DNA from 4 places in the Massilia genomosp. 1 genome. Region 4 is predicted to be linked to each of the others. Evidence: predicted binding sites of a transcription regulator. Region 4 holds the regulator's gene; each other region holds the start of a gene.

What was found. The regulator FNR, encoded in region 4, switches genes on or off when oxygen is low (the NO sensors DNR and NnrR bind a similar motif). The targets are predictions, from matches to a motif close to TTGATNNNNATCAA.
Region 1: the regulator FNR is predicted to act here: its motif matches at 4,581-4,594, upstream of F1735_RS03905 (serine protein kinase).
Region 2: the regulator FNR is predicted to act here: its motif matches at 4,862-4,875, upstream of F1735_RS12725 (KamA family radical SAM protein).
Region 3: the regulator FNR is predicted to act here: its motif matches at 2,827-2,840, upstream of F1735_RS04730 (universal stress protein).

What each region holds. Positions count from the first base shown of each region.
Region 1 is NZ_WHJF01000006.1:102,860-110,024, forward strand. Features, by position in the region: gene F1735_RS03895 (SpoVR family protein) at 7-1,386, opposite strand; gene F1735_RS03900 (DUF444 family protein) at 1,383-2,549, opposite strand; gene F1735_RS03905 (serine protein kinase) at 2,564-4,528, opposite strand; gene F1735_RS03910 (pyridoxamine 5'-phosphate oxidase family protein) at 4,789-5,292, shown strand; gene F1735_RS03915 (DUF445 domain-containing protein) at 5,343-6,542, shown strand; gene F1735_RS03920 (DUF3999 family protein) at 6,561-7,165, opposite strand, start outside.
Region 2 is NZ_WHJF01000027.1:60,024-67,188, reverse strand. Features, by position in the region: gene F1735_RS12750 (hypothetical protein) at 1-470, opposite strand, end outside; gene F1735_RS12745 (HDOD domain-containing protein) at 522-1,388, opposite strand; gene F1735_RS12740 (DNA-3-methyladenine glycosylase) at 1,879-2,457, shown strand; gene F1735_RS12735 (methyl-accepting chemotaxis protein) at 2,475-4,190, opposite strand; gene F1735_RS12730 (cache domain-containing protein) at 4,249-4,704, opposite strand; gene F1735_RS12725 (KamA family radical SAM protein) at 4,976-6,361, shown strand; gene F1735_RS12720 (cache domain-containing protein) at 6,589-7,044, opposite strand.
Region 3 is NZ_WHJF01000008.1:29,604-36,768, forward strand. Features, by position in the region: gene F1735_RS04710 (hypothetical protein) at 115-969, shown strand; gene F1735_RS04715 (hypothetical protein) at 988-1,431, shown strand; gene F1735_RS04720 (TraR/DksA family transcriptional regulator) at 1,577-1,939, shown strand; gene phbB (acetoacetyl-CoA reductase) at 2,017-2,763, opposite strand; gene F1735_RS04730 (universal stress protein) at 2,900-3,745, shown strand; gene F1735_RS04735 (Rap1a/Tai family immunity protein) at 4,084-4,416, shown strand; gene F1735_RS04740 (hypothetical protein) at 4,648-5,037, opposite strand; gene F1735_RS04745 (hypothetical protein) at 5,272-5,826, opposite strand; gene F1735_RS04750 (EAL domain-containing protein) at 6,036-7,165, shown strand, end outside.
Region 4 is NZ_WHJF01000090.1:9,465-16,629, forward strand. Features, by position in the region: gene ccoP (cytochrome-c oxidase, cbb3-type subunit III) at 1-498, shown strand, start outside; gene ccoG (cytochrome c oxidase accessory protein CcoG) at 495-1,898, shown strand; gene F1735_RS25555 (FixH family protein) at 1,927-2,460, shown strand; gene F1735_RS25560 (hypothetical protein) at 2,487-2,708, shown strand; gene F1735_RS36800 (hypothetical protein) at 2,782-3,744, shown strand; gene F1735_RS25570 (hypothetical protein) at 3,874-4,401, shown strand; gene fnr (fumarate/nitrate reduction transcriptional regulator Fnr) at 4,412-5,179, opposite strand; gene F1735_RS25580 (DEAD/DEAH box helicase) at 5,375-6,622, opposite strand; gene F1735_RS37505 (hypothetical protein) at 6,695-6,823, opposite strand; gene F1735_RS25585 (hypothetical protein) at 6,904-7,165, opposite strand, start outside.

The DNA of each region.
Region 1 (7,165 bases), on a different contig from region 4:
TGACTGTCATGGTGTGCGGGACGGCAGTACGCGCACGATGCCGCGAAAGTCGGCAGTGCGCAAGGTCACCGGGCGGCGCCACACCCGTCCCACGTAATCCATCACTTTTTCGGCCTGCGGCAAGTCGAGCCCGCGGCCGTCGCGCAGGTAGTCGTGCTGTAGCGCCAGCGCACCATCGGCGCCCACCTGTCCGGCGGCGATGCAGGGGGCGCCGAAATTGAACTTGGGCGCCAGGATCGCTTCGCGGATCTGATGAATGTCGCGGCTGGCAATTTTGGCGTCGCCGTCCTGGCGCGCCTCGTACACAAACAGCTCGAGTTTGTCCGCCAGTTCCTGGTCCAGGTAGTTGCGCACGAAGCCGAAATCGTCTTCTTCGCGGCAGATCTGGCGTGCCCGCTCCAGCCCGTGTTTGTCGATGAGGTGTTCCCATAGCGAAAAGCCGAGGTGGTAGGGGTTGAGCGACAGGGCCAGTTGCTGGCCGCTGGCAAACGGGCGCACCACGTCGGAATGCGACTTGACCGCCGAAAGATACAGCTCATGCGGCAAAAATGTGGCTTCGCGCAGCAGGCGCGCATGCCAGTACGAGGCCCAGCCTTCGTTCATGATCTGGCAGGCGTGGATGGGATGAAAATAGTAGGCTTCTTCGCGCACGGCCAGGAAGATGTCGCGCTCCCAGTCTTCCAGGTCGGGCGCGTACTGGGCGATGAACCACAGCAGGTCGTATTCGGGCTGGGGTGGCAGCGGCGCGCGTTGCGGCGTATCGTCGCGCGGCGGCTCGGCGTGCTCGCCGGGCAGGCGCGCGAAACGGTCGTGGAACTGATTGGCGGCGGGGCCGGCGCGCGGCGCCAGGAATGCGGGATAGCGTGGCCGGTGCAGCGGCTGGTTGATGTCGATATGCGTTTCGAGCGCCAGCGCGGCGTCGAGCACCGCTTCGACCCGCGCCCGCCCGTGCGCGGCCAGCGCGCGTTCGAGCCGGTGCGCGCGGGCGGCGCTCTGTTGCAGGATATGGCTGCCAGCCATGGCCATGAAGCGTGAAAACAACTGATTGTTCTTGGCAAAATCGGCGTGGCCGAGCACGTGGGCGGTCACCAGGGTGTTTTCCGCCAGCGAATTTTTCTCAAGCATGAAGGCGTGGCAGGGGTCGCCCGGGAACATGACTTCGAATATCTTCGAGTGTCCCATGTGCTGGCGCACCAGTTGGTGGATGTAGCGCACGCCGAAGGACCAGTGCCGCATGCGCACCGGCAATCCGTACACGGCGATCTCGACCATGAAGTTGCTTGGGACGAGGTCGAAGTTGACCGGATAGAAATCCATGCCCAGGTCGAGCGCCAGCGCTTCCAGGCGGGCCGTGTAGTCGGCCAGGACGGCAGCCGAGGTGTTCATCGGGCCGCCTTCGCCGACGCCTGGGCGCCTTCGCTGGTGAAGAACTTGCGCAGCGCGCTCCAGACATCGTCCGGCGTACGCAGCACCGTGCTGCCGATGCGGACGCCACGCCGCTCCAGCTCGTTGCACAGGCGCCGCGTTTCGGTCTCCAGCGCGCGCGGCACGCCGGGCAGGGTTTCGATATAGCCGGTGTAATTCAACAGTTTGCCCAGTTCGGTCAGCGCCGCGCTGGCGGCGGCGCGGTCTTCGGAAAAATTTTCGCCGTCCGACGCGTAAAACATGTACAGATTGTGTTGCGCAGGGTCGAGCTCGGTACGAATCAGGTCGAGCACCAGCCGGAATGCGCTCGAGGCGATGGTGCCGCCCATGCCCGACACCTGGAAAAACTCGCGCTCCGAGAACTCCCAGGCGTGGGTGGTGTGGGCGATAAAGCGCGTCTCCACCCTGGCGTACTGGCGCCGGATGCCTTGCAGTGCGAAGAAAAAGAAGGACTTGGCCAGCTTGCGTTCGATCCGGCTCATGCTGGCCGACACGTCGAGCACGAACAATATGGTCGCGCTGGTGCTCGGGCGCGGGCGCGACACCAGTTGCCGGAAGCGCAGGTCGTCGTTGGTGAATGGCACGGCGTCGGCCTGCACGGCGCGCCGCTTGATCGCCTCCTTGACCGTGCGGCGCCGGTCCAGGCGCGAGCGGGCGCCGCGCTTGTCCCAGCCTTCGCGCACCAGTTCCACCTCGTCGATGCGGGCGCTGTTCTTCGGGGTGAGCTCGGGCAGCTTGAGTTCTTCCCACACCCAGTCCATGACCTCGTCGATCGACAGTTCGAGCAGCAAGGTCACGTTGCCATCGTCGTTGCCGCCACCGTCCTGGAGGGCGCCACTGTCTTGCTCCGGCGTGCCGGGCAGCAGCACATCGCCCGGTTTACCGGCGCCCTGGCCGGCGCCGGTCGCGCTGCGGGCGTCGGCCAGGCGAAAACGGGCGTGTTCGAGCATGCGCACGGGCACGTGTACGGTGCGCTCTTGCGGGCCGGTGATCAGGTCGGGACCGGCAATGAGCTCGGGCAGGTGGTGTTGCACGGCCTCGCGCACCTTGTCGTTGTGGCGCAGCCAGTCGCGCGCCCCGCGCGAGAACAGCTCGTACCATGCCGTGTCGATGGAAGTGCTCACGCCGTTTCTCCGGGCTATTCCTGGGCCAGCAAGGTGGTGACATAGTTCAGCGCTTCGCGCGCGCTGTGGCTGTCGTAGCCGTATTCGTCGACCAGCCGTTTCTCGACGGCGGAAATCTTGGTGCGGATTTCGTCGTCCGGCCGCTTGGCCGAGCTGACCAGGCGCAGCACATCGCGCCGCTGTTCGAACAGGTAATGCTGTACCGCGTCGTTGAGCTGGAGATGGCTGTCGAGGCCGAACCTGGCGCCGCGCTTGTAGGCGCCCATCGCCTTGCGCACCACTTCCTGGCGGAACGATTGCTTGCCCGACTCCGAAACATGGATCTTTTCTTCCACCGCGCGCAAAAACCGTTCGTCGGGCCGCCGTTCTTCGTTGGTGATGGGATCCTTGATCTGGCGGTTGTCGAGCATGGCTTCGACCTCGTCCAGGTATTTGTTGAGCAAGTCCTGGGCTTCTTGTTCGAAAGACACGAACAAGGCCTTGTGGACGTCTTCCTTGACCCAGCGGTTGTAGAAATCCTTGCGCGTCAGCACCAGGTAATCGACCCATTTGCGCTTTTTCTTGGGGTCGATGCGGGCGTCGCTCTCGATTCCGTCTTTCAGGGCCAGCAGCACGTCCATGGTGGACAGGCTCTTGCGGTTGGAGCTGATGATGGCGTTCGACAAGGCATTGATCACAAACCGTGGCGACACGCCAGCCAGGCCTTCGTCGGGCGCCTTGTCTTTTTCTTTGATGCGCCGCACGTCGGCGCGGTTCATGCCGTCGACTTCTTCGTTGGCGTGAATGCGCACCTTCTTGACCAGTTCGACCTCCTTGTCGTCGCTGTCCTGGATGCGGCTCAGGATCGCGAACACGGCCGCCGCGTGCAGCACGTGCGGGTCGAGATGCACGTCGCGAAACGCCGGCGCGGCCGACGAAATGAGCTTTTTGTAGATGCGCGCCTCCTCCTTGTAGTTGAGCGTGTACGGCACCTGGATGATCACCATGCGGTCGAGCAGCGCCTCGTTCTCGCTTTCTTGCAGGAAGCGGCGGAACTCGGCCAGGTTGGTGTGGGCCAGGATCGTTTCGTCCAGGTAGATCAGTGGAAAGCGCGACACCTTGACGTTTTTTTCTTGCGTGAGCGTGAGCAGCAGGTACAGGAATTCGCGCTTGACCTTGAGGATTTCGATCATCTCCAGCACGCCCCGGCTGGCCGCGTACACCGCGCCCGACCACGACCACGCGCGCGGATCGCCCTCGTCGCCGTATTGCGCCACCTTGGACAGGTCGACCGAGCCGACCAGGTCGGCCAGGTCGGCCGTGGCGGGGTCGTGCGGGGCGTAGGTGCCGATCGCGCTGCGCCCCGCTTCGGACACGAAGAAGCGCTCGACCGGCATCTGCATGAAGTCGCCCGCGTACTGGTCTTCAAGACGGGCGCGGCAATGCGGACAGATGTCGCCGCTGATATCGATGCCATAGGTGTTGCGGCAAGTGGCGCGCAGGGTGTGCGGAATCAGGTGCAGGGGCGACTCGCGCACCGGGCAGCCGCCGATGGCATACAGCGCGCCGTCGTCGGTGTAGCTGTATTCTTCCAGCCCGCGCTTGAGCAGGATGACCAGGGTCGACTTGCCGCCCGAGGGCGGCCCGAGCAGCAGCAACAGGCGCCGCCCGATCTCGGAGCCGGCGGCGGCCGCCTTGAAGTAGTCGACCACGCGGTCGATGGCGTCGTCGATGCCGAACAGGTCTTCCCCGAACAGGCGGCAGCGGAAGTGGCCGTCGCCACCCTCGGTGCAGGTGGCGCGGATCATGTCCCATATATATTGGTGCGAACTGCGCGCGACCTGCTGCGGCGTGCGCGACAGCACCTGTTCCATGAACTGCGCGAAGCTGCCCGACCAGTGGCCGGCCCGGTGCTGGCGCGTGAACACCCCCAGGCTCTCGATGAAAGAGGCGTGCGGGTCGTGCAGGATGGTCGCTTGCTCGTCGCCGGGAATACTCACGTTGGCTCCTGGTTGGTCTTCTTTCAGTATCAGCGCGGGCTCAATGCGCAAACTGATACACATCAATGTGCGCCATTGAACCAATGGGGAGTTTTACGAGCTGATGTAGTGAAGGGGGGCTGAAAACCCGGTGACCGGTATGCACGACCCGGCTCATCCGGCCATGCTGCGCAATAAGTTCGCTTGCGCACAGAAGCGCTCGACCATTGCGATTACGATACAGTTTCTTTATAACCTAGAACTGTGTGAAGGAAAAGCCCATGTCAGCATATAACCATTCCGATCAAGTGGCTGAGTTGAAGTCCAAGATCAAGTCGATTCGCTTCGCCATGTTCACGACCGTCAACGCCCAGGGCCGCCTCGTCAGCCGTCCAATGACCAACCAGGAAACCGACAATGAAGGCAAGCTGTGGTTCTACACCTCGACCGATAGCGAACTGTGGGAAGACATCGTCGCCCACCCCGACGTGAACGTCAGCTTCGCCGAGCCGGAAGACCATACTTATGTGTCGGTCAGCGGCCGCGCCGAGCGCATCGTCGACCGCGCCAGGATCAAGGCCATGTGGAACCCCGCTGTCCAGGCCTGGTACCCGCACGGCCCGGATGATGCGCATGTGGTGCTGGTGCGCGTGGTCTCGAGCAGCGCCGAGTACTGGGATTCGACCGGCGGCAAGGTGGTCGGCCTGTTCGACATGGCCAAGGCCGTCCTGACCGGCACCACCCCCGACGTCGATCCGGGCGAACACGGCACGATCAAGCTCTGATTACGCCTCGCTCCGTGCGCGAAAGCGAACAGCAGGCAGGGCTGACGCGCATGCGTCGGATCGCCACCGGCTTGCTGGTGGCGATGGCGCTGGTGTTCGTGGCCGCGCGCTTGCTCGAGCCGCGCCATGCGGCGTTTGCCTTCGTGGCCGCGTTCGCGGAGGCGGCGATGGTCGGCGCGATCGCCGACTGGTTCGCCGTGACCGCCTTGTTCCGCCATCCGCTGGGCTTGCCCATCCCGCATACCGCCATCATTCCCACGAATAAGGAAAAAATCGGCGAAAACCTGGGCAATTTTCTCGAAACAAATTTCATGAGCTACGATGTGGTGCATGCCGAACTGGTGCGCATCGACTTCGCCGGCTCGGCCGCGCACTGGCTGGCGCAGGGCGCCAACAGCCGCGCCGTGGCCGACCAGGCCGTCAGCGCGGTGCCGGTGTTGCTGCGCATGATCGACGACAAGGATGCCGCCGCTTTCCTGCGCGAGGCGCTGTCCGGCGCGCTGCAGGACGTCAAGCTGGCGCCGATCCTGTCGCAAGTGTTGTCGGTGCTGGTGGCGGGGCGCCAGCATCATGTGCTGCTCGAACGCCTGCTCGGGCTCGTTTCAGGCGCGCTCGAGGCGCATCGCCCCTACATCCGCCAGAAAGTACACGAGCACAGCCCGCGCTGGTTGCCGCGCGCCATCGATGAAAAATTCTATGAGCGCCTGATGGAAGGGGTGCAAAATACGCTGGCAGAGATCCAGGGCGAAGACAGCGAATGGCGGGTGCGCTTCCAGGCCGCCACCGAAGAGCTGATCGAGAACCTGGCGCACTCGCCGGAATACGAAGAAAAATTGCGCGGACTGTTAGAGAGCAGCCTGAACCATCCACTGTTCCGCACCTATGTGGGCCAGGTGTGGGAAGACGTGCGCGACCGCTTGCTGGCCGATGCCGGATCGGATAACTCGAAACTGTCGGCGCACCTGCAATCGGCCTTGCAGGCGTTCAGCCGCGCGCTCGAGCGCAATCCGGCGATCCAGCAGCGCATCAACGACTGGCTGCGCACCTTCGCGGCCCAGACCATCGTGTCCAGGCGCGAACTGATCATCGCCCTGGTGCGGCGCGTGATCCGCAGCTGGGATGCCGACACCATCGCGCGCAAATTCGAGCTGCACGTGGGGCGCGACCTGCAATATATCCGCATCAACGGCACCATCGTCGGCGGGCTGGTGGGGCTGGCGCTGCATTGCGTCTCGCTCTTGTTCACCTGATGCCCGGCGCCGGACTGGCTATTTCATCTGCTTGATCAGGCGCCACGCCATCAAGCTCAGTACGCCCACGCCCGCCAGCAGCGCGCCCCACAGGGCGAACATGCGCATGCGCGCGGCGTCGGCCGCCTTGCCGGCCGCGCCGGGACCTTCGGTCAGAGCAGCCGTGGACGTTTGCAGCGGCCCGGCCACCGCGCTTTCGAGGGCGGCAATTTCGGCGGCAGTAAAACCGGGCGCGACCTGCGCCAGCGCACTGGCGCCCGGTTTGGCGTCGGCGCGCCCGAAGGCCAGCCGGTAGGGCGGCTTGCCGTTGGCGAGAAATACCACTGTCGATGGAGTCCAGGCCAGGCGCAGGGCCGGCGCCGTCGCCCCGGCGTTTTCCGTGCGCAGCACCCACTCGGTCTGGTGCGCCGGCGTGATGCCGATGTCGCCCGAGGCGCGCCGCTTGCCGCCCTGGGTCAACTGGTAGAAGGTGGCCGCCGCCAGCGGTTCGAAGTGCCAGGTGCTGGTCTTGCCGCCCTCGCGGTCGGGCAATTCCACATAATGGCCGAGCTGGGCCGGCATGACCACGTTTTGCTCGCCCAGGTCGACCCCGATGCGCTGCACCGGAATGGCCACCGAGGCCG
Region 2 (7,165 bases), on a different contig from region 4:
ATCGAGAGGTTGACGTGGGTGCTGGCGAAATACAGGCCGCCGCTGCGGGTCCAGGTTTCGTCGATCATCACGTCCTGGTACTGCACTTCCAGCCCCAGGTGCTTGGCGAAAGCGGCCGTCATGACCACCAGCGACAGGCAGTTGCCCATGCGCGCATCGAACGTTTCGGCGGCGTTGCGGGTGACGCTGGCGTCGTATTCGAGTTTCAGCTCGCCCTTGGTGTAGAGCGCCTCGACCAGGCCGCGCTCGGGCCCGAGCCGGCGCAGCACGCCGTGGAACTCGGGGCTGTCGAGATAGGCGCGCATGGCGGGACTGAGCACGAACAGCTGGTCCGGGCCGACCGCCGCCGGCGCCGGCGTGAAGGTGGCGTCGCTCAAGACCGCCGGCAGCGGGGGCGGCACGCGCACGCTGGCGCAGCCGCTGCCCAGCAGGGACAAGGTAAGGATGGCCAAGCTGGCAAGGTGTCGCATCGATGCCTCCTCAAGTCTGACTTTCAGTATCGTCGTCGAAACGCGGAAAGTCTAGTTCTCGTGCTCGCCGTGGAAGGAGTCGTGCAGCTCGTCGAGCAGGTCGGTGATGTCGTCGTCGGACAGGCCGAGGTAAGCGCTGGCGCGGGCGCCGCCCTTGTCCCATTCGAGCGAGCCGCCGTGGCCCTGGTACTGCTGGATGGCGCTTTCGGCCAGCAGCGACAGCGCCACCAGGGCGCGCACGGCGTCGTCGGTGGCCTCGTCTTCGAGCACGCTGTAATCCTGGTGGTGCAGGATGGCCCAGGCCACTTCGCTCGACAGGCCCCAGTTGCGCGCCAGCAGGCAGCCGATGGCGGCGTGGTTGGTGCTGTGGCGTTCATCTTCGAGCGCGGTGAACGGGCGCAGCGGGTCGTTGGCCGCTTCGGCGAAGGTGGCGGCGTAGGCGGGAAAGCGCTGCATCAGCAGCGGCACGCCGGTGTCGCAGAACAGGCCGAAGGTGTGCGCCACGTCGGCTTCGCCGATGCGCAAGCGGCGCGACAGGTACACCATGGCCTGGGCGCGCCGGGTCGACAGGTCCCAGAAACTGGCCAGCGAGGCGTGGTCGGTGCCGATGCTGCGGCGTGCCAGCAGGCCCGTCATCAGGGCCGCGACCTGGTTGATCCCCAGGAAAAGAATCGCCTGCTCGATCGACTTGGCCTTGCGCTTGCCGCCGTAAAAGGAGGAATTGGCCAGTTTCAGCAGCGCCCCGGACATGCCGACATCGCTGGCGATAATGCGTCCGATGGTGGCCGGCGACGGATCTTCCGACATCAGTTCGCGCTGCAGGTCGGCCAGCAGGCTCGGACGTGGCGGTATCCGGATCGACTTGATCAGGGCATCGACCGGGTCGTCGGCAGTGGTGGCTAGGGCTGAATTGCTCATATGATATCGAAGATTAATTTCCGCGTGGAATCTCTTGCAATGCGTCACTATAAACCAGTCTGCCTCGCAGCGGCTCATCTTGTCTCAATCAAAAAAGAATCTTTCTTCAGTGTTGGCCCGCCGTCACACATCGCCTGGCCACACTGGCAGGCTTGCCTCAAAACCACCCCCAACCCCTGGTGTCAGGTCTGACATTCGGACACGAGCTCGTCACTGGTAATGCTGAGCTCGTGTCCGAATGTCAGACCTGACACCAGGGGGCTGACACCAGGGGGCTGACACCAGGGGGCTGACACCAGGGGGCTGACACCAGGGGGCTGACACCAGGGGGCTGACACCAGGGGGCTGGTAATGCTGAGCTCGTGTCCGAATGTCAGACCTGACACCGGGGGGGACACCGGGGGGGGGGGCAGACACCCGGGGGGCAGTAAAACCAAGCCGCACTGTCCGGCAAACGGACAGCGGGGGAGTTTAGGTAGAATTGTTTCCTATGAAAATGCAGACAACACCGCAGTTGGCGGGTATCGATTTTGGCGCGCCGTCGCCCGAGGTGGCGCGCCGGCTGGTCGGCGTGAAACTGCTGGTCGATGGCGTGGGCGGGCGCATCGTCGAAACCGAAGCCTATGACCGCGACGATCCGGCTTCGCACAGCTTTTCCGGTCCCAGCGAACGCAACCTGGCCATGTTCGGCCCGCCCGGGCACGCCTATGTGTACCGCTCCTACGGCATCCACTGGTGCCTGAACTTCGTCTGCCGCGAGGAGGGCCACGGCGCCGGGGTGCTGATCCGCGCCATCGAGCCACTCGAGGGCATCGCGCTGATGCGCGAGCGGCGCGGCGTGGACGATCTGCGCCTGCTGTGCTCCGGCCCCGGCAAGCTGTGCCAGGCGCTGGGCGTGACCCGCTTCCACAATGCGCTGGCGCTGGACGCGCCGCCGTTCGCGCTGCTCGCCCCCGCCACGCCGGCCGTGCTGGTGGCCGGCCCGCGCATCGGCATTTCCAAGGCCATGGACCTGCCCTGGCGCTTCGGCCTGGCCGGGTCGCGCTTCGTGAGCCGGCCTTTCCGCTAACAGTTTGCGCCAGCGCTTTACACGGTGCGCCATCCGGCCGCCGCGCGCGCCGCCGGCGACCGCCCGCGCGCACCCACCGCCCGCATCCGGCTGGCCGCCGCGCGCCGCTCGGCCGGTTCGCGGTAAGCGGCGTCCGGGTCGCCGTGCAGCCCGGCGTGGGCGGGCCCCCCCGTGTCGTCGTCTCCATCGGTATCGATCTGGAACACCGATACCGCCTGCGACAGCTTGACCGTCTGCTGGTGCAGGCTTTCGGCCGCCGCCGCGGCCTGCTCGACCAGCGCCGCGTTCTGCTGGGTCATGGCATCCATCTGGCCGACCGCCATATTCACTTCGGCGATGCCGTCGGCCTGCTCGGAACTGGCCAGGCTGATGCGCTCGATGATCTCGTTGACTTGCCTGACCGAGGCCACGATCTCGCCCATGCTGCCGCCCGCTTCGTTGACCGAGGCGCTGCCGCCGTTGACGATGGCCACCGAGGCGGCGATCAGGGCCTTGATTTCCTTGGCCGCCGCCGCCGAGCGCTGCGCCAGGGTGCGTACTTCGGACGCCACGACCGCGAAACCGCGCCCCTGTTCGCCGGCGCGCGCCGCTTCCACCGCCGCGTTCAAGGCCAATATATTGGTCTGGAACGAGATGGCGTCGATCACGCCGATGATGTCGACCATCTTGGCCGAGCTGGCCTTGATCTGGGCCATGCTCGTCACCGCCCGCTCCACCGCTTTGCCGCCGCTGGCGGCCAGGGTGGCGGCGCTGGCCGCCAGCTCGTTGGCGCGGCGCGCGTTGCTGGCGTTTTCTTTCACCGCCAGGGTCAGGGTTTCCATCGCGCTGGCGGTTTGTTCGAGCGAGCCAGCCTGCATTTCGGTGCGGTTCGACAGGTCCATGTTGCCGGTGGCGATTTCGTGCGAGGCGCTGTCGATCGAGCGCACCGAGCACAGGACCGCGCGCAAGGTCTGGTTCAGGGTGCCGATGGTCTGGTCCAGCGCGCGCGAGGTGTCGGCGATTTCGTCGCGGCCGCGGTTGGGCGCGCCGACCGTCAGGCGCCCGTCCGAGAGCGCGCCCACCACCGCGGCAATGGCGCGGATGTCGGTCAGCATGGCGCGCCGCACCAGCATCGTGGCCAGCAGCGACAGGCCGATCGAGAGCAGCACCAGCGCGCCCATCGCCCCCACCAGCGCGCGAAATTCTGCGCGCGCGTCGGCATAGGCGCGCTCGCCCAGCTGCTTTTCCACATTGGCCAACTGGTCCAGGGCCGCGCTCAGGGCGACGAATTGCTTTTCCGCCTTTTGCATCGAGTTGGTGGCGATCGACTGGTCCATCTGCGCCATTTCGATGGTTTCGAGCACGCTTTTGCGGTAGGCGCCCAGCGCCGCCGTGGAAGCGTCGAGCAGTTTCTTCTCGGACGGGTGCGCCATGCTCCCCAACGCGCCCAGCTGGGCGGCGATGGCGCCGTGCTTCTTGCCGATATCGTCCGCGAGCGCATCCACGCGTGACTGGGCGAAGCTGCCGTTGATCCAGGCCAGCAATTGATAGATGTTGGCGTGCGCATGCTTGGTGTCGCCGGCCACGTCGGCCGCCGCTTTCTGGCGCGTGGCGTGTACCTGCACCATTTTTTCCAGTGAATCGTTCTGGCGCACCATGCCGTACCAGGCGCCGGCGGCCACCAGCATCAGCAAGATCAGTACCAGCCCGGGGGCCAGCAACAGCTTGGGCCCAATACGCAGTTTGTTCAGCATGCCTTACTCCCGACAGAACGTTCAGCGAACGGCAAGCGCCGCCCGCATTCCAGGCGCTTCAGTTTTTATAGATACCCGCTTCCAGGATCACGTCGTCGACGCGCTGGATGTAGGCGGTTTTCGGCTCGATCTTGCCGTTGGTGGGGTTTTGGTACTGGTAGTCGATCCAGCCCTTGCCCTTGGACTGGCTCAGGTTGAGGATGTCGCGGCGGTATTTCTTGCCGCTGGCGTCGGGCACGTCGATCAGGTCCTTGCCGACGATCGAGGGGTTGATCGGGTGCGCCAGCACGATCCCGGTTTGCAGGTCGCGCATGTGCAGATACAGTTCGCCCTGGAAGAAGTCCTTGTCCTTGGCGTTGATTTTTTTCACCAATTCATCCTTGCCCTTCACCATGATCAGCGCCGCGCCGCGCTCGACCATGGCGATGGCGTCTTTCTCGGTGGGGCCGTTGGCGCAGGCCTGGCCGGCAGTGAAGGCGAGGCACACGGCGGCGGCACTCATCAGCAGTTTCATATAAGTCCTTTCGGGAACGCGGGGCTATAGTTGCTTGGGTACATTGCGTAATTTATGCCGTCCCTCATGGCGTCGATTGCGCGATGTCAAAGTCGGGGTAAAGGATGCGTACAAGCCACACTCGGGCGCGCCACCGCCGCACAGACGCTCTCTCATCTTGATCTACGACAATTTAATTCCAAAATGCAAGCCTATGATGGCTTCCTGCCTGCCATTCCTTTTGGGAAAGCGCTGATGGCATTCCCTTCCGACTTTCTCCTGGAGCTCCACCGTGACCGATTCCCCGCTACCCACCTTCAAGCCCTACACGCGCCAGTCGATCGCCCAGGCGCGCCAGTGGCAATTCATGTCGCCCGAGCTGCAGGAGGCGGTGCAAGTGGTGGCGCGCGTGCTGCCGTTTCGCACCAATGACTACGTGATGGACCAGTTGATCGACTGGAGCAATATTCCGGACGATCCGATCTACCGCCTTGTGTTTCCGCATCGCGACATGCTGCAGCCCCAGGAGTACGCCCGGCTGCGCGAGCTGGTGCTGTTCAAGAAGGATGAGGCGGCCATCAACCAGCTGGTACACGCGATCCGCATGCGCATGAACCCGCATCCGGCCGGCCAGATGACCCATAACGTGCCGCGCGTCAACGACGCTCCCTTGCGCGGCCTCCAGCACAAGTACAAGGAAACGGTGTTGTTTTTCCCCAGCGCGGGCCAGACCTGCCACGCCTACTGCACCTTTTGCTTCCGCTGGCCGCAGTTCGTCGGCATGGACGACATGAAGTTCGATGCGCGCGAAACGACCGAACTGGTGGCCTACCTGGCAAGCCAGCCGCAGGTCACCGACGTGCTCATCACCGGGGGCGACCCGATGATCATGAATACCCGTTCGCTGGCCGTGTTCCTCGAATCGCTGCTGGTGCCCGAGCTGGCGCATATCCAGAACATCCGCATCGGCACCAAGGCGGTGGCCTACTGGCCGCAGCGTTTCGTCAGCGACCGCGATGCCGACGACCTGATGCGCCTGTTCGAAAAGGTGGTCGCCGCCGGCAAGAACCTGGCCATCATGGGCCACTACAGCCACGCGGTCGAACTGCGCAACGAGACGGCGCAAAAGGCGGTCAAGCGCATTGTGTCGACCGGCGCCACCCTGCGCATGCAAGGTCCGCTGATCCGCTACATCAACGACGACCCCGCCAGCTGGGCCGAGCTGTGGACCACCGGCGTGCGCCTGGGCGCGATTCCGTACTATATGTTCGTCGAGCGCGATACCGGGCCGAGCGAGTATTTTTCGCTGCCGCTGGCGCGCGCCCACGATATCTTCCAGGCGGCGTTCCAGATGGTGTCGGGGCTCTCGCGCACGGTGCGCGGGCCGTCCATGAGCGCCTTCCCCGGCAAGATCGTGATCGATGGCGTGGTCACCATCAATGGCGAAAAACTGTTCGCGCTGCAATTTTTGCAGGCGCGCAATCCTGACTGGGTGCGCAAACCCTTCTTCGCCAAATACGATGACAAGGCGACCTGGATGGATCACCTGGTGCCGGCTTTTGGCAAGAGCAAGTTCTTCTTCGAAAGCGAGGACGATCGCGCCGCGCCGGCCCCGGCCGGCAAGGTGATTCCGATCACCTCGGCGCAGCGCACCGACGCCGGTCGTTGCAGCCAGTAAGCGCACGCCAACGCCGCCGCCATGCGGGCGGCCGCGCGGCGTACGGGGCGGGTTGGGCGGCACGGTGTCGGGGATGTTTCCGGCCAGGGCGCGCCACCCGGCCATGCGGGCGGATCGGCGCCACCGCCACCGCCAGTTGCGGCGGCAAGCAAGCAGGGTGTCGCAGGAAGGCGGGCTTGCCGGCCGGCGCGCCGCAGCGCGCGCGTCCGGCGAGCGCTGTCTTGCGATTACTTCTTGTAGATGCCGGCTTGCAGGATGACGTCGTCGACGCGCATCAGATAGGTCGTCTTCGGTTCGATCTTGCCGGAGGCGGGGTTCTTGTAGGTGTAGTCGATCCAGCCCTTGCCTTGCTTGGCCACCATCTCGACCCCCTGGCGCCGGAAGGGCTTGCCGTTGGTGTCGGGCACATCGATCAAGTCCTTGCCCACCAGCGCCGGATTCATCGGGTGCGCCAGGATCACGCCCGTCTTGGCATCGGACATATACAGATAGATCGCGCTTTGCACAAACGAGGGGTCCTTGGCGTTGATGCGCTTGATCATCTCGGCCTTGCCATCCGACTTGACCAGGGCGGCGCCTTTCTCGACCAGGGCGATGGCATCTTTTTCGGCCGGTTCGGCAGCGCAGGCATGACCTGCCGCAATGGCCAGGCCCAGGGTGGCAACGGTGAACAGCATTTTCATGGCGACTTCCTTGTATAAAAATTCGTTGGGTAAATGTTGCTTCGACGCATCTCCAATGTACGCCCGCGCGCGCGACGCAAGTTGCGCTACGTCAAGCACTTGCCAGTCGCCGGGCCGCTGC
Region 3 (7,165 bases), on a different contig from region 4:
TATTTCGCCAATGGAAACATGAGCGAAGTTTGACTTTAAGCAAACTGGATTCAAATCAACGGCGCAAGAATAGGAACTTCTGGCCAGCCTTCCCGCGCCAGCCTGAAAGGATGTATGAACGCCCTTCGCACCCTCTGCACCTCCGCCCTCCTCGCCGCCAGCCTGCTGCTGGGCGGCTGCGCCAGCAACCGGGTCAACCTGGAGGAGGTGCGCGAATTCGCCGACGCCTCGGCCCGGCTGGGCGGCTACGACGAACTGTCCACGCGCTACCGCGACACCTATCTGCGCGAGCAACCCTACCTGCCGCCCGCCGCCGAAAAAGTCGCCAGGGACAACGACGCCAGGCGGCACGCCGCCTACAACGACTTCGTGGCCATCCAGCAAGCCGTGGTGCTGTACATGCAGACATTGAGCCAGCTGGCGGGCCAGGGGCGCTACGATTTCACGCCGCAGATCGACACCTTTAGCGTGGGCCTGAGCGGCATGAGCAACACCACGCTCGGCCAGAAGCAGGTGGCCGCCTACACCGGCCTGACGCGCCTGCTGACGCGCGCGATCACCTCGCACTTCCAGAAAGAGAGCGTGGAAACCATGGTGCGCGAAGGCGACGCCGATGTGCGCGTGCTGCTCGACGCGATGATCAGCCTGACCGACATCTACGCCAGCGCCCACGAGAATGAAAAGAAAACCGTGCTCGGCTTTTTCGAGGTGGCCCTGCCCCTGGCCGACCGGCCGCAGGACCGCCTGCTGTACACCCTGGCGCGCGCCCATGTGCAAGCCAAGACCAGCGAGTACCGCCTGATCGACCGCCGCATCGACCTGGCGCGCCAGGGCCTGGCCAAGGTGGTGCAGGGACACCAGCAACTGCGCGAAAACCTCGCCACCATGTCCGCGTCCGAGATGCGCCACATGCTCTCCGGCGTGGTGCGCGACCTGCGCCTGATTCGCGCCGGCCTGGCAACCGACTAAACCGACCCGAGGTGTGCTATGAAGACCGATCAAGACGGACTGGCCAGTGTGGAAGACATCATGGCGCTGGCCGCGCAATTATCAGGCGTCGCCGGCGCCATCCATGAACGCGCGCTGGTGGCCATCCGCGCGCCGGCCGACGCCAGGCTGGGCGAGGACGAGCGCAACGGCGCCTTCGCCCTGCTCGACGACGAACTGCTGTTGCGCCAGCACGTGCATGCCCTGTACCTGGACGCCGCGCGCGCCGTGGTCAAGGGCCTGGGCCAGCCGCAACAGCACGTGCTGGCCCTGACCGCCGACGCCGCCGAAAAAATCCGCAAGATCACCGTCATCGCCAACATCACCGGGCTGGTGGCGGCGGTGGTCGGACTGGCCGGCGCGGCGGCCAGCGGCGCGCCCGGCACCGTCTCGCTGGCGCTCAAGGATGTGCGCGACCATATCAAGGCGATCAAGGCCAAATAAGGTTCTGTCCGGCCAGATAGCCATCAGCGCCGGCGCGCGTGCGCCGGTATTCAGCGCCGCGCGAACGCGCTACACTCCTCTCAATGCGCGCGCGGCCACCCGGGCCGCTACGCCAACACAACATCAACTTTCCCGAGCCTCGATCATGAACGGACTGGAACCTGGGCAGCTTGCGCTTCTCAAAGCCGTCCTCGAACAGCGGCTGGCCGAACTGGCCCGCCACGACGAGGCCGAGGTGGCGGCCGGCCCGCGCGACCTGGCGGTGCAGGAGGTCGAAACCTCACCCGCCGACAAAGCCACCGTGCGCCTGCTCAACGACCTGGCGCTGGAAGCGGCCGGCCACCACGTGGCGCAACAGCGCACCATCGGCCAGGCGCTGGCGCGCATCGACGACGGCAGTTACGGGGAATGCGAGGAATGCGGCAATCCGATCGGCTTTTCGCGCCTGCAGGCGCGCCCGGAAGCGCGCCTGTGCATCGCCTGCCAGACCCGCGCCGAGAAGCGCTGACGCACGCGTCCATCGGGCGCGCCAGGCGCACAGCGAGCCGCAAGGCGCGGCCAACCGGCGCGCGCCCGCGGGCGTTTTCAGCTCATGTGCTGTCCGCCATTGATGGCGATGTTGGCGCCCGTCACGAACGCCGCCTCGTCCGACGACAGGTAGGCGACCAGGCCCGCCACTTCCTCCGGCTCGCCCAGCCGTCCGACCGGAATCTGCGGCAGGATGCGGCTGCTCATCACCTCCTCCGGCACCGCCATCGCCATATTGGTGCGCAGGTAGCCCGGCGAGACCGTGTTGACGGTCACGTGATGGCGCGCCATTTCGAGCGCCAGCGCCTTGGTGAAACCGTGCATGCCGGCCTTGGCGGCGGCATAGTTGGTCTGCCCGAAAGCGCCTTTCTGTCCGTTCACCGACGAAATATTGATGATCCGCCCCCAGCCCTGCGCGATCATCGGTTCGATCGCCTGCTTGGACAGGTTGAACACGCTGTCGAGATTGGTGCGCATGACATCGACCCAGTCGTCGTGGGCCATCTTGGCCAGGCTGCGGTCGCGCGTGATGCCGGCGTTATTGACCAGCACATCCAGGCGCCCCTGTTCGGACAACAGTTTTTGCACCATCCATTCGCTGTCGGCAAAGTCGCCCACATCGACCTTGTACGCGGAAAAGCGGAAGCCTTCGTCGCGCTGCGCCGCCAGCCAGCCCTCGGGCGAACTGTTGTGCGGCGAATAGGTGGCCGCCACGCTGAATCCTGCCCGGTGCAAACGCTGGCAAATTGCCGTACCCAAACCTCCCATGCCCCCGGTTACGAGTGCCACTCTTTTGATTTCCATCATGCTTTCCTGTCATCGTGGTGAAGTCCGAACCCAAGTCTAGGGTGCTTACCGTGCGCAACATTGAGCAATATCAAAGCTTGGGGAAAGATGGTTTAAGATGATGCCTATCACGGCCATCGAAACAGGAGCATGCATGGCGTACCAGACTATCCTCGTTCACGTCGACGACAATCCCTCGGTTTCCGGGCGCATCGGCGTGGCCATCGCGCTGGCCAGGCAAGGCGGACACCTGGTCGGGGTGGCGCCGACGGGCGTGGCGCGCGCGCTCCATCCGAGCCTGCCGCCCGGCCAGAGCGACCCCACCCTGGCGCTGCACCTGGGCTTTTTGCGCGAACAGGCGCAGGCCGCGCTGGCGGCGTTTAGCGCGCGCTGCGCGGCGGCCGGGCTGACCTCCTACGAAGGGCGCGTGATCGACGACGACGCCGCCGGCGGCCTGTGCCTGCATGGCCGGGTGGCCGATGTGATCGTGCTCAGCCAGTCCGATCCCGATCGGGGCGGACCGGGCCTGCTGGCCGACCTGCCCGCCGACGTGGTGCTGCACGCCGGCACCCCGGTGCTGATCGCGCCGTTCTCGGGCGAGCGCGCCAGCGTCGGGCAGCGCGTGCTGGTGTCGTGGGACGCCAGCCGCGAAGCGGCCATCGCGCTGCGCCTGGCGCTGCCGCTGCTGCGCCACGCGACCAGCGTCGAGCTGGCGGTGTTCGATACCGGGCCGGGCGGTCACACGGTGGCCGAAGCGCAGGCGGCCGATCCGCGCGCCTGGCTGGCGCGGCACGGGGTGCGCGCCAGTTTCGCGATCCACCCGCTGGCCCACAAGCGCCAGCACGTGGGCGAGGCCCTGCTGGCGCTGGTCGCGCAGAAAAATGCCGACCTGCTGGTAATGGGCGCCTACGGTCACTCGCGCATGCGCGAAACCATCCTGGGCGGGGTCACGCGCACCTTGTTCGAATCGATGAGCGTGCCGGTGCTGATGGCGCACTAAAACACATCTCGCCAGATCGGCGCCGCTACTGGGGGGGCTCGAAAAACCGTAGCGAGCGGCGTCAGTTTCGTCCGAGAAGCGCAGCCGTACGAATGTACGGTGAGCATCGCCGGGTGAAAATAACGCCGCGCAGTAGGTTTTTCGAGGTCCCCTACTGGCGCGCCTGCCAGAGAGGGCAGCGTCGTTCGTCCTTGCATGGCAAGCCATGCAAGCTCCCCGCGCCTTGTCCGCGCTGACCATGCATTGCCTGAGGCCATGTCCGCAACGTTTTCGCGGATCTAACGAGGCAGGCTCTGGAGACAACGACAGAATAAATCGACCGGAAAGGCTGGTGATTGATGTCCCATGTAGCGCCACTCAGCACCGCTATCAGCGGTGACAGGCTGGTCCGGCAATACCTTGGCGACCCGTCGCAGCGTCATACCACGCCAACAGGCGACGCCTACGTCGATCGGGAAACGGCCAGGGGCTATATGGATGGCGTCAAGGATTTGACGGAAGGCGAGCGTTGGTGCGATCCGCGCAATGCGCCACCGCACGAAATTCATATCGACGTCGTCCAGGCCATCGCTCAATCAAGCGCTGATCGGCGCAGGACGAACGCTGCCGTCCTGGTGCTGGAAACCCTGTCCCGTCTCTATCCTTGCAAGCCAAACGCAGGCAAGTCATGAAGTCCGCAAAAACCGGGACGCTGCGCGCCATGGCATCGCCAATCGAAGCGGCGTCGTCGCGTTTTTCTGCATCCGCGGTGCGGGCGCAGCGAACGGCGGCCACATCGACTTGATTGAGCCAGATGGCCACGGCTTCCATGTTTGCGCGATGAGCCGCTAGCAGGAGCCGGTTGTTCAAGTATGGCGCGCGGGCGGTATACCGAAACAGGCGCCAGGCGCCCGGACAGCGTCTCAATGCCAGTCGAGTTCGCGGATGCGCGAGACCTGGCGGCGCGCCATCAAGGCCCACAGTTGCTGGGCCAGGGGCAGGTCGGCGCTCATCCGGCGCGGCGGCGCGAGCGCCAGTTCGCAGTCGCGGTCGGACCATTCTTCGAAACGGATATGGCCGCCGCTGCTCACTTCGATCACATACATGAGGCCATCGTCGTAGCCGAAGCGCAAAGCCGCGCTGGCCGGTTCGGGCGCGGCAGCGGGCGCGCCACTGGCCTTGCCTTTGCCTTTGCCCTTTACCTGGCGCAGCGGCGCGTACAACTCGGCCAAGACCGCCGCCAGCTGTGCCTCGGTGGGCGCGGCGATGTCGCGTCCGTCCATGCTCGTCAGGGTGAGCCAGGCTTGAGTCATGGTCGCGTTCTCCCGGAGGCACGCAGTCACCGGCGCGGATGCCCCGGCTGGACTGGTACGTGGATGCACTATGTAAAGAGCATAATACCCAAAAAGCTGCTCATGCGAAGCGATATCTGAGGGTTGTTGCAGGCGCCATGAAACAGGTATCGAAACGCAAACGCGCCGCCCGGCGCAAAGGCAGGGGCGGCGCATGAAGGACGCTGCGTCGAGCGCCGCCGGGCGAGCGGTTTACTACACCAGCACCGGAATACTGAGCGGATCGAAATCGGTCCAGTCGCCACCTTCGATGGTGCCCTTGGCGCGCTCGATATGGTGCGAACCCAAACCGCGCAGCACCTCGATGGCGCGCGTTTCGTCGTCCGGCCGCTCGGCCGCCACCGCAATCAACATGCCCGACTGGCGCGGCTCGTAGCGGTTGGCATTGCTGCCCTCTTCCGTCTCGCCGGCATCCTTCATCTTCGACAAGCTGAACAGCGAACCCACGTGCGCCCCGACCAGGCCGCCGACAATCGGGCCGGCCGGACCGGTCACGACCGAGGTGGCCGCGCCGATCGCCACACCGATGGCGCCGCCGGTGGCCGCGCCCGCCACCACGCCCTCCGGGGTTTCCTTGGCGCCCGGCGACTGCATATTGTCGCCGCCGATCGCGGTCTGGTCATGCTGGCCCGGCTGGTTCAGGAAAAAGGCCGAGATGCGGTCCTCTGGAAAACCGGCGCGTACCAGCTCGCGACGCGCGTTGTCAACGTCGTCCTGAAGCTGAAAATGACCTGCAACAATTGTAGACATGCTAACTCCTCCTGCATTAATGATGGCCCAGCATGCACCATCCCTCCTCTTTGCTCTGTACGCAAACGCACCTAAGGCCATAGAGCAACAAAAAGAAATCTTCCCTTCCGTTGTATAAATATTTCTCCGTATAATAAATCGAAGGACTGCCGCTTGCGCGGCGGTCCCGGCACGGCCAGCACAATCGCATTCTTTATTGAAAGACGCTGATGGAATTGGACACCGCGCATCCCCCCCGACCGCTCCCCGGTGCCGCTGCGGCAGCCTGGGACGCCTGCGCCAACGGCGTGCTGCTGGTCGGCGCCGGCGAGGCCGCGTTCCCCATCCTGGCCGTCAACCCGGCTTTTTGCCGCCTTCAGGGCCGCACCGAGGCCGGGCTGATCGGCACCAGCGCGCTGGCGCTTGGCGCGTCGCCAGGCGAGGCCCAGCCCGACAATCCCCTTGGCGCCGCCCTGCAGGCGGTGGCCGGCGCGGGCGCGCCCCACACCCTGCTGCTGCGCGCCAGCGCCAGCGCGCCGTGGTGCCGCTGGACCATCAGCGTGGCGCCAGCGGCGGGGGCCGCTGTTGCGCCCCAGCTGCTCTGCATCGTCGAGGATGTCAGCGAGCTGCAAGAGCAGCAAGCCCTGCTGGCTCACCTGTCGAGCCACGACGCCCTGACCGGCCTGGCCAACCGCGCCCTGTTCAACGAGCGCCTGCAAGCGGCCATGACGCAGGCGCAGGGGCGCGCCGGCGGGGTCGCCGTGCTGTGCCTGGCCCTCGATGGTTTCAACCTGGTCAATGAGAGCCTGGGCTACGTGGCCGGCGACCAGCTCCTGATCAGCGTGGCGATGCGGGTACATGGCTGCATGCGCGCGCAGGACACCCTGTCGCGCCACGGCGGCAACGAGTTCGTGCTGGTGCTGGCCGACGTGACCGACAGCGCCGAGGTGCATGCCGTGTGCGAGCACATCGTGCGCGTGATCGGCGCGCCCTTCCCGGTCATCGGCCAGAGCCTGCACGCCGGGTGCAGCATCGGCATCGCCCGCTATCCGCAAGACGCCGACGATGGCGTGACCTTGCTGCGCTACGCCGACATGGCGCTGTCGCACGCGCGCGGCCTGGGCGGCAACCAGTTGCAATTTTTCGCGCCCGAGATGAACCAGCGCACCACCGAGCGCGCCCAGATGGAAGCGGCGCTGCGCGTGGCCCTGACCGAAAGCCAGCTGCAACTGCAATACCAGCCCATGGCCGACCTGCAGCGGGGCGCCATCTGCGCGCTGGAGGCGCTGGTGCGCTGGCAGCACCCGGTGATGGGCTTGATTCCCGCCGGGCGCTTCATCCCGCTGGCCGAAGCGACCGG
Region 4 (7,165 bases):
CACGGTTCCGATGCGCGCGGCAACAAGGGCTACCCCGACCTGACCGACAAGGACTGGCTGCACGGCGGCGAGCCTTCGGTGATCAAGGAAACCATCATGAAGGGCCGTAACGGCATGATGCCGCCGATGGGCGCGGCGGTCGGCTCCGAGTCCGATATCGAAAACGTGGCGCATTACGTCAAGAGCCTGTCGGGCTTGACGGCCGATCCGATCAAGGTTTCCTTCGGCAAGTCCAAGTTCGCCGCCTGCATCGCCTGCCATAGCGCCGGCGGGGTCGGCAACCAGGCACTGGGCGCGCCCAACCTGACCGACAAGGTCTGGCTGTACGGCGGCAGCGCCGAGACGATCATGGAAACGATCCGCAAGGGCCGCACCAACACCATGCCGGCCTTCCACGAGTTCCTGGGCGAGTCGAAGGTACATGTGCTGGCGGCGTATGTGTGGAGCCTGTCGAACGATCCGGCCAAGCCGCAAGCGGCGGAGGTAGCAGCAAAATGAACCAGGCCCCCACCAAGCCGGCGGTGATCCGGATGTATGCGGCGCGCGAGGAAATCTATCCGCGCGAAGCAAAAGGACGATACGCAAGCTTGCGCTGGGCCTGCGTGTGGATCACGCAGCTGGTCTTTTACGGCCTGCCGTGGATGAACTGGAACGGCCGCCAGGCCGTCCTGTTCGACCTCGGTGCGCGCAAGTTCTACATCTTCGGCATGGTGTTGTGGCCGCAGGACTTCATCTACCTGGCGGCGCTGTTGATCATCGCCGCCTACCTGCTGTTCCTCGTGACCGCGATCGCGGGACGGGTGTGGTGCGGCTTCGCCTGTCCGCAGACGGTCTACACCGAGATTTTCATGTGGATCGAGCGCAAGATCGAAGGCGCGCGCAGCGCCCGCATCCGCCTCGACCGCCAGCCCTGGACCGCCGACAAGCTGGCCAGGAAGACCGCCAAGCACCTGGCGTGGGGCGCGGTGGCGCTGTTTACGGGCTTTAGTTTCGTGGCCTATTTTGCGCCGGTGCGTTCGCTCCTGGCGAACATCGGCGCCTTCGCGCTGGGACCGTGGGAATGGTTCTGGATCGGTTTTTATGCGTTTGCCACGTACGGCAACGCCGGCTGGCTGCGCGAGCAGGTGTGCAAATATATGTGCCCGTATGCGCGCTTCCAGAGCGCCATGTTCGACAAGGACACCCTGATCGTCACCTACGACCAGGAACGGGGCGAACCGCGCGGTCCCATCAATCCCAAGGCCACGGCGGAAGAAGCAAAGAAAAGGGGCGACTGCATCGACTGCAATATGTGCGTGCAGGTGTGCCCGACCGGGATCGACATCCGCAAGGGCTTGCAGTACGAATGCATCGGCTGCGCCGCCTGCGTGGACGCCTGCAACGGCGTGATGGACAAGATCGACCTGCCGCGCGGGCTGATCCGCTACTCGACCGACAACGCGATGGACAACAAGTGGTCGGCCAAGCGCATCGGCCAGCGCATCCTGCGCACCCGCGTCCTGATTTATACCGGGCTGCTGGTGCTGATCGTGGCCGGCTTCGGCACGGCGCTGGCGCTGCGCACCCCGCTCAAGCTCGACGTGATTCGCGACCGCGGTTCGATGGGGCGCGAAGTGGGCGACGGCCTGATCGAAAACGTGTACCGCCTGCAGATCATGAATACGGCCGAAACCGGGCATCGCTTCCGCATCAAGGTTTCGGGCATCGATTCGGTGCGCCTGGCCACGACCGACGTGGCGGTGCTCGATGGCGCCAGCACGCGCGCGGTGCCGGTGCGGGTGCAGGTGGAGCGCAGTGCGGCGGCGAAGGGCTCGAACCATATCGAGTTCGAGATCACCGCAGTGGACGATCCCTCGCTCACGGTGCGTGAAAAAGCCGTGTTCATCGTGCCCAAATAAGCCAGAACAAGCAAACAAGGAGACTCGCATGCGAACCGCCACACCCCTGACTCCCCCCGCCGGCCCGTGGTACAAGCACCGCTGGCCGTGGCTGCTGATGCTCGGTCCCGCCATCGTGGTGGTGGCCGGCGTGAACCTTGGCGTCATTGCCTATCGCGGCCAGGACGCCATGGTCGTCGACGACTATTACAAGCAGGGCAAGGCGATCAACCAGGACTTGCGGCGCGACCGCGTGGCCAGCGCCATGCGCCTCGCTTTCGACGCGCATTATGACCCGGCCAGCGAAAAGCTGGCGGGGATGTTGAGCAGCGGCGGGCAGCCCTTGAACGCGCCGTTCAGCATTCATCTGGCGCACGCCACCCAGCCCGAAAAGGACCGCAAGATCGATGTGATCCCGGACGCCGGCGGGCGGTTTTCGGTGGCGCTGCCGATGCTCGAGCGCGCGCGCTGGCAGGTGGTGGTCGAAGGCGGCAAGCGCGACTGGCGCCTGGCCGCAGCCTGGCACTGGCCGCGCGAGCAGGCGCTGGCGATCAAGGCCGACGTCCAGCAAGCAACAAACTAAACGGGGGAGTGTCGATGCGTCTTGCGATGAAAGTACTGTGGCCCGCCTTCCTGGCGGCGATGCTGGCCGAAGGCTGTTTCTTTGCGATGTTCGATCCGCGCGAAGAACTGCACATGGGGCAATTGGCCTTGACGCCGATGGCGGTGTACACGATCGGCTTTTTCTTCTTCTGGATTTTTTGCGCGCTGGCCAGCATGCTGACCTATTATCTGGTGGTGGTGCCGGACGATCCGCATCCGCCGTTCTAGCAACGGCACCGTCCTGACAGCTCGCCCGTGGCTCGGCTATCATGCTCGCCTGGACGCAACCGGGACGGCAAGGATGATCAGCGAGAAAAACTGGGACGCCGCCTTCGGCGATTTCTATCTGCACGACTGTGCGGTGCGCAGCAAGCATGCCTTTTCGTTTGCTTGTATCGAAGCAGTGGACGACTTTGCCGTGGAAGAACCGAACAAGCGGATGGTGAATGTCTTCACCGATACCGGAGAAATCGATTACAAGGAATACACGGGATTCGCTTGGCCTTTTCTGGCCGTTGCGCGCCAGCCGCTGGAGCAGGCGGTCATGGTCGGCGCGCGTGGCGGCGTCGCCGTCCTCGGCAGCGGTCAACGCGGCATGGAAGCGGCAATCCCGATGGGTAGCGCTACCGCTGCGCTCGTTACCTCCGTAAACGCGCTCGCCACCATCGACGGACTGGTCTACGCAGCGGGTCCCTGGCGCGCGGTGTGCCGCAGGACCGCGTGCGGTGTCTGGGAAAGCCTGGCAGGCCGGGACACGCTGCCGGAACCGGAGCGAGACGCTCACGGCTCGAATGATGAGGGCTTCGACGTCATCGATGGCTTCAGCGCCCGGGACATCTACTGTGCGGGAGGCAAGGGCGACGTCTGGCGCTTCGACGGCGTGCGCTGGCACCAGTGCCGCGTACGGGTCGATCAGCATATCCAGGCGATCTGCTGCGCCGGCGACGGCTATGTCTACATCGGTTTGCAAGGCGGGGGCATTTTGCGCGGGCGCGAGAATTTGTGGAAGCTCATTCAAAAAACGACGCTGGCACGGCCCTTCAACGATATGGTGTGGTTTGCGGACAAGGTCTGGTGTAACTCCGACGACGGGCTCTGGACCATCGGGAATGGCAAGCTGGCGGACGCGGACGTCCCGCCGGAGGCGCGCCACCGTTCGCGTGTTCTGGCGGTGGGAGATGGCGTGATGCTGTTCGCCGGCAGATATGGCGCCGTGGTCTTCGATGGCAAGGAGTGGACACCGCTCGTGCCCGACGCCCCCTGACAGGCCGTTGAGCGCACTGGCATTGAACTATACTGTCGCGCTAGTGTCCAATCAACAACTCGAACCACGGCAGAATGGAACACCCGGATGATAAACATCGATATTCCAACTTCCAACAAGCAAGTTTTCTTGATCGGCATGCTGTTCGCGGTGCCGCTCCTGCTCACCACGGGCTTCTATTTCCTGACCCCGCATACAACAACCCCGACGGCGACGGAAACCGGCTTTGTCAGCGGCATGCTGATTGCATCGGCATTGCTGGGGCTGCTTGTATGCACAAGCATGTTCATCCGTCACTCGGTCGAGCTGACAGCCGATGCACTGGTCATCAAGCATGCCTTCTACACCTTCAGGGTCGAGCGCGCCTGCATCCAGGGGGCGGTCATCACGCGCAGTGGCGATATGAGCAGCCTGGCGATGTCGACCAAAAGAAACGGCATTGCCGCCTTCGGCTACTATTCGGGCTGGTTCAAGGTGGCACACGGGGAGCGGGCGTTTATGGCCATTTCGGGCGCGCCGGTTGTCATGCTGCGTTTCACGGGCCATCCAAAGTGCGCGCTGCTGGCCGTGAGCGGCAGCGCCACCCTCGAAGCCGAGCTTGCCGCCTGGCTGCGGGAGGGATCAGGCGCACCGGCGCAGGGTGGCGCCGGCCCGTAACGCGGCCGGCTCACGCCATCGGGCTGCACTGCTCGGTGCCGGCGGCCAGCGCCTTGAGCATGGCCGGGTCGAGCAAGCTCAGTTCGCGCTTGTCGACGCTGATCCAGCCCTGCTTTTTAAAGCGCGACAGCAGGCGGCTGATGCTTTCGATGGTCAGCCCCAGGTAATTGCCGATATCTTCGCGCGACATGCGCAGCTGGAAGCTGGTGGCCGAGTAACCGCGCGCCGCGTAACGCGCCGACAGGTTGACCAGGAATACGGCAAAGCGCTGCTCCGCCCGCATATTTCCCAGCAATAGCATGACATTTTGCTCGCGCGTGATTTCCTGGCTCATGATGCGGTGGAAATGGCGCAGCAGGGTCGGCACTTGGCCGAACAATTCTTCCAGGCGCGCGAACGGGATTTCGCACACTTCGCTGTCTTCCAGCGCGACCGCGTCGCAATGGTGGCGGTCGCCGCTGATGGCGTCCATCCCCAGCAGTTCGCCGGCCATCTGGAAACCGGTAATCTGCTGCTCGCCGTTGGCGTTGACCTGGTAGGTCTTGAAGTGGCCGAAGCGGATCGCGTACAGGTTGCGGAACGGCTCGTCCATCTGGTACAGGCGTTCGTCGCGCAACAGGCGGCGGCGCTTGCCGATAATGTTGTCGAGCCGGGTGATATCTTCGCTGTCGAGTCCCATTGGTAGGCACAGCTGATGCATGCTGCATCCTGCGCAGCTTGCCTTGAGTGCGGCGACGTTCAGCATGGCTGCCGGAACGAATGGGAGAGGCTGAGGCATAGGGTCTGACGGTTTGTGGCTTGAGCCGTATGATACCCCACAGCGACTCCGGCGCACAGGCGAATACCGGAACAGATGGGGCTGTTTGCCCGATACAGATGCGTGTTTTCCCTGCCGGGCATGCATTTTGCGCATTTGCGTTGTGCATGTCTTAACAAGGCAATCCATACCCCTGCGCATGGTGCGGCGCCGGCCTCAGCGCGGGCGGAAACGCACGTCGACCGTCGACACGTCGCCGCTGATCTTGGCTTTCTTGGGTTTCTTGGGTTTTTTCAGCACCTCGCCGGCGGTGTTGGTGAGGGGTACCCTGTGTTCCGGCGAGAAACCAGGCTCCTCGATGCGTTCCAGGGTTTGCTTCGTCAGAATTTCGATGGCGGCGAGCAATTGCACCTCATCCGCGCAGACCAGCGAGACCGCTTCGCCCGAGGCCCCCGCGCGGCCGGTGCGGCCGGTGCGATGGATGTAGTCTTCGGCCACGATCGGCAGGTCGAAATTGACCACCTGCGGCAAGTCGTCGATATCGAGCCCGCGCGCGGCCACGTCGGTCGCCACCAGGATCTTCGCTTCGCCGGCCTTGAAACGCTCGAGCGCGCGCAGGCGCGCCGGTTGCGGCTTGTCGCCGTGAATCGAATCGGCCGCGACGCCCTGCGCCTGCAAGGTCTCGACCAGCTGGTCCACGCCCTTGCGCGTCTTGACGAACACCAGCACCTGGCCCCAACGGTGCTTTTTAAGCAGGTACAAGAACAGTTCCGGCTTGCGTTTTTTGTCGACCGGCACGACCCACTGGCGGATGCGCTTGACGGTGCTGTTGCGCGGGCTGACCTCGATGCTCAAGGGGTCGCTCAGCAGCTTGCCGGCCAGGGCGCGGATCTCGTCCGAAAACGTGGCTGAAAACAGCAGGGTCTGGCGTTTTTTCGGCAGGGCGGCGAACACGGCGTCGAGTTCGCGCGAAAACCCCAGGTCGAGCATGCGGTCGGCTTCATCGAGCACCAGGGTTTCGAGCTGGTCGAACTTGAGCGCGTTCTGGCGGTACAGGTCGAGCAGGCGGCCGGGAGTGGCCACCAGCACGTCGAGTCCCTTGCGCAGCTTCATCATCTGCGGATTGATGCTCACGCCGCCGTAGGCCACGTGGGTGCGCAGCGGCAAGCCGGCCCCATAGGCGCGGAAACTCTCATGCACCTGCTCGGCCAGTTCGCGCGTCGGCACCAGCACCAGCACGCGCACCGCATTGGCGCCGACCTGGCCCTGCAAGGTCAGGCGCTGCAACAGGGGCAGGGCGAAGCCGGCGGTCTTGCCGGTGCCGGTCTGGGCGGCGGCCATCATGTCGCGCCCGGCCAGCACGGCGGGAATGGCTTGCGCCTGCACTGGCGTGGGCGTGCGGTAACCGAGCGCGTCCAGCGTGCGCACGAGGGGATCGATCAGACCGAGGGAATCAAAAGACATGGGGAAGCGACCTTGCAGCGAAAGAACAAGGGCGTAGTTTACTCTGTCCGGCGCTTGCCGGGGCGCAAAAGCCTACCGGGTCAACGACGCCGTCGCCACTTTGGGCTTGGTCGGTTCCTGCTTGTCGCCGCAGGCGGCCGTGGCCAGAACGAGCATGCAGCAGGCGGCCAGCGCCGCGAGCGAGTGAAAGCGTGGTTTCATGGCGCACTCCCTTGTAAAAAGGATATCCTACCCAAAACCACGCCCGCGCGGCGCGCTGTTCCTTGCCTGTTGCCTGCCGCTCAGAAACGGTAGCTGATACCGGCGCGCAAGACCGGATAGACCTTGTAGGCCTCGACGTCGGCTTCCATCTTCACGCGCTCGGTGGCGACATCGCGCGCCAGGGTGGCGCAGGCGGCAGCCGCGGCGGTGCATTGCGAGTTCGTCAAGCGGCCCTTCGGGTGACCTTGCCACAGCGCGCCCAGGTCGGCGCTGAGCTGCCACTTCTTGTCGGTGCTTAAGGCATTGCCCCAGCCCACGCCAACATAAGGCGCGCCCTTGTTG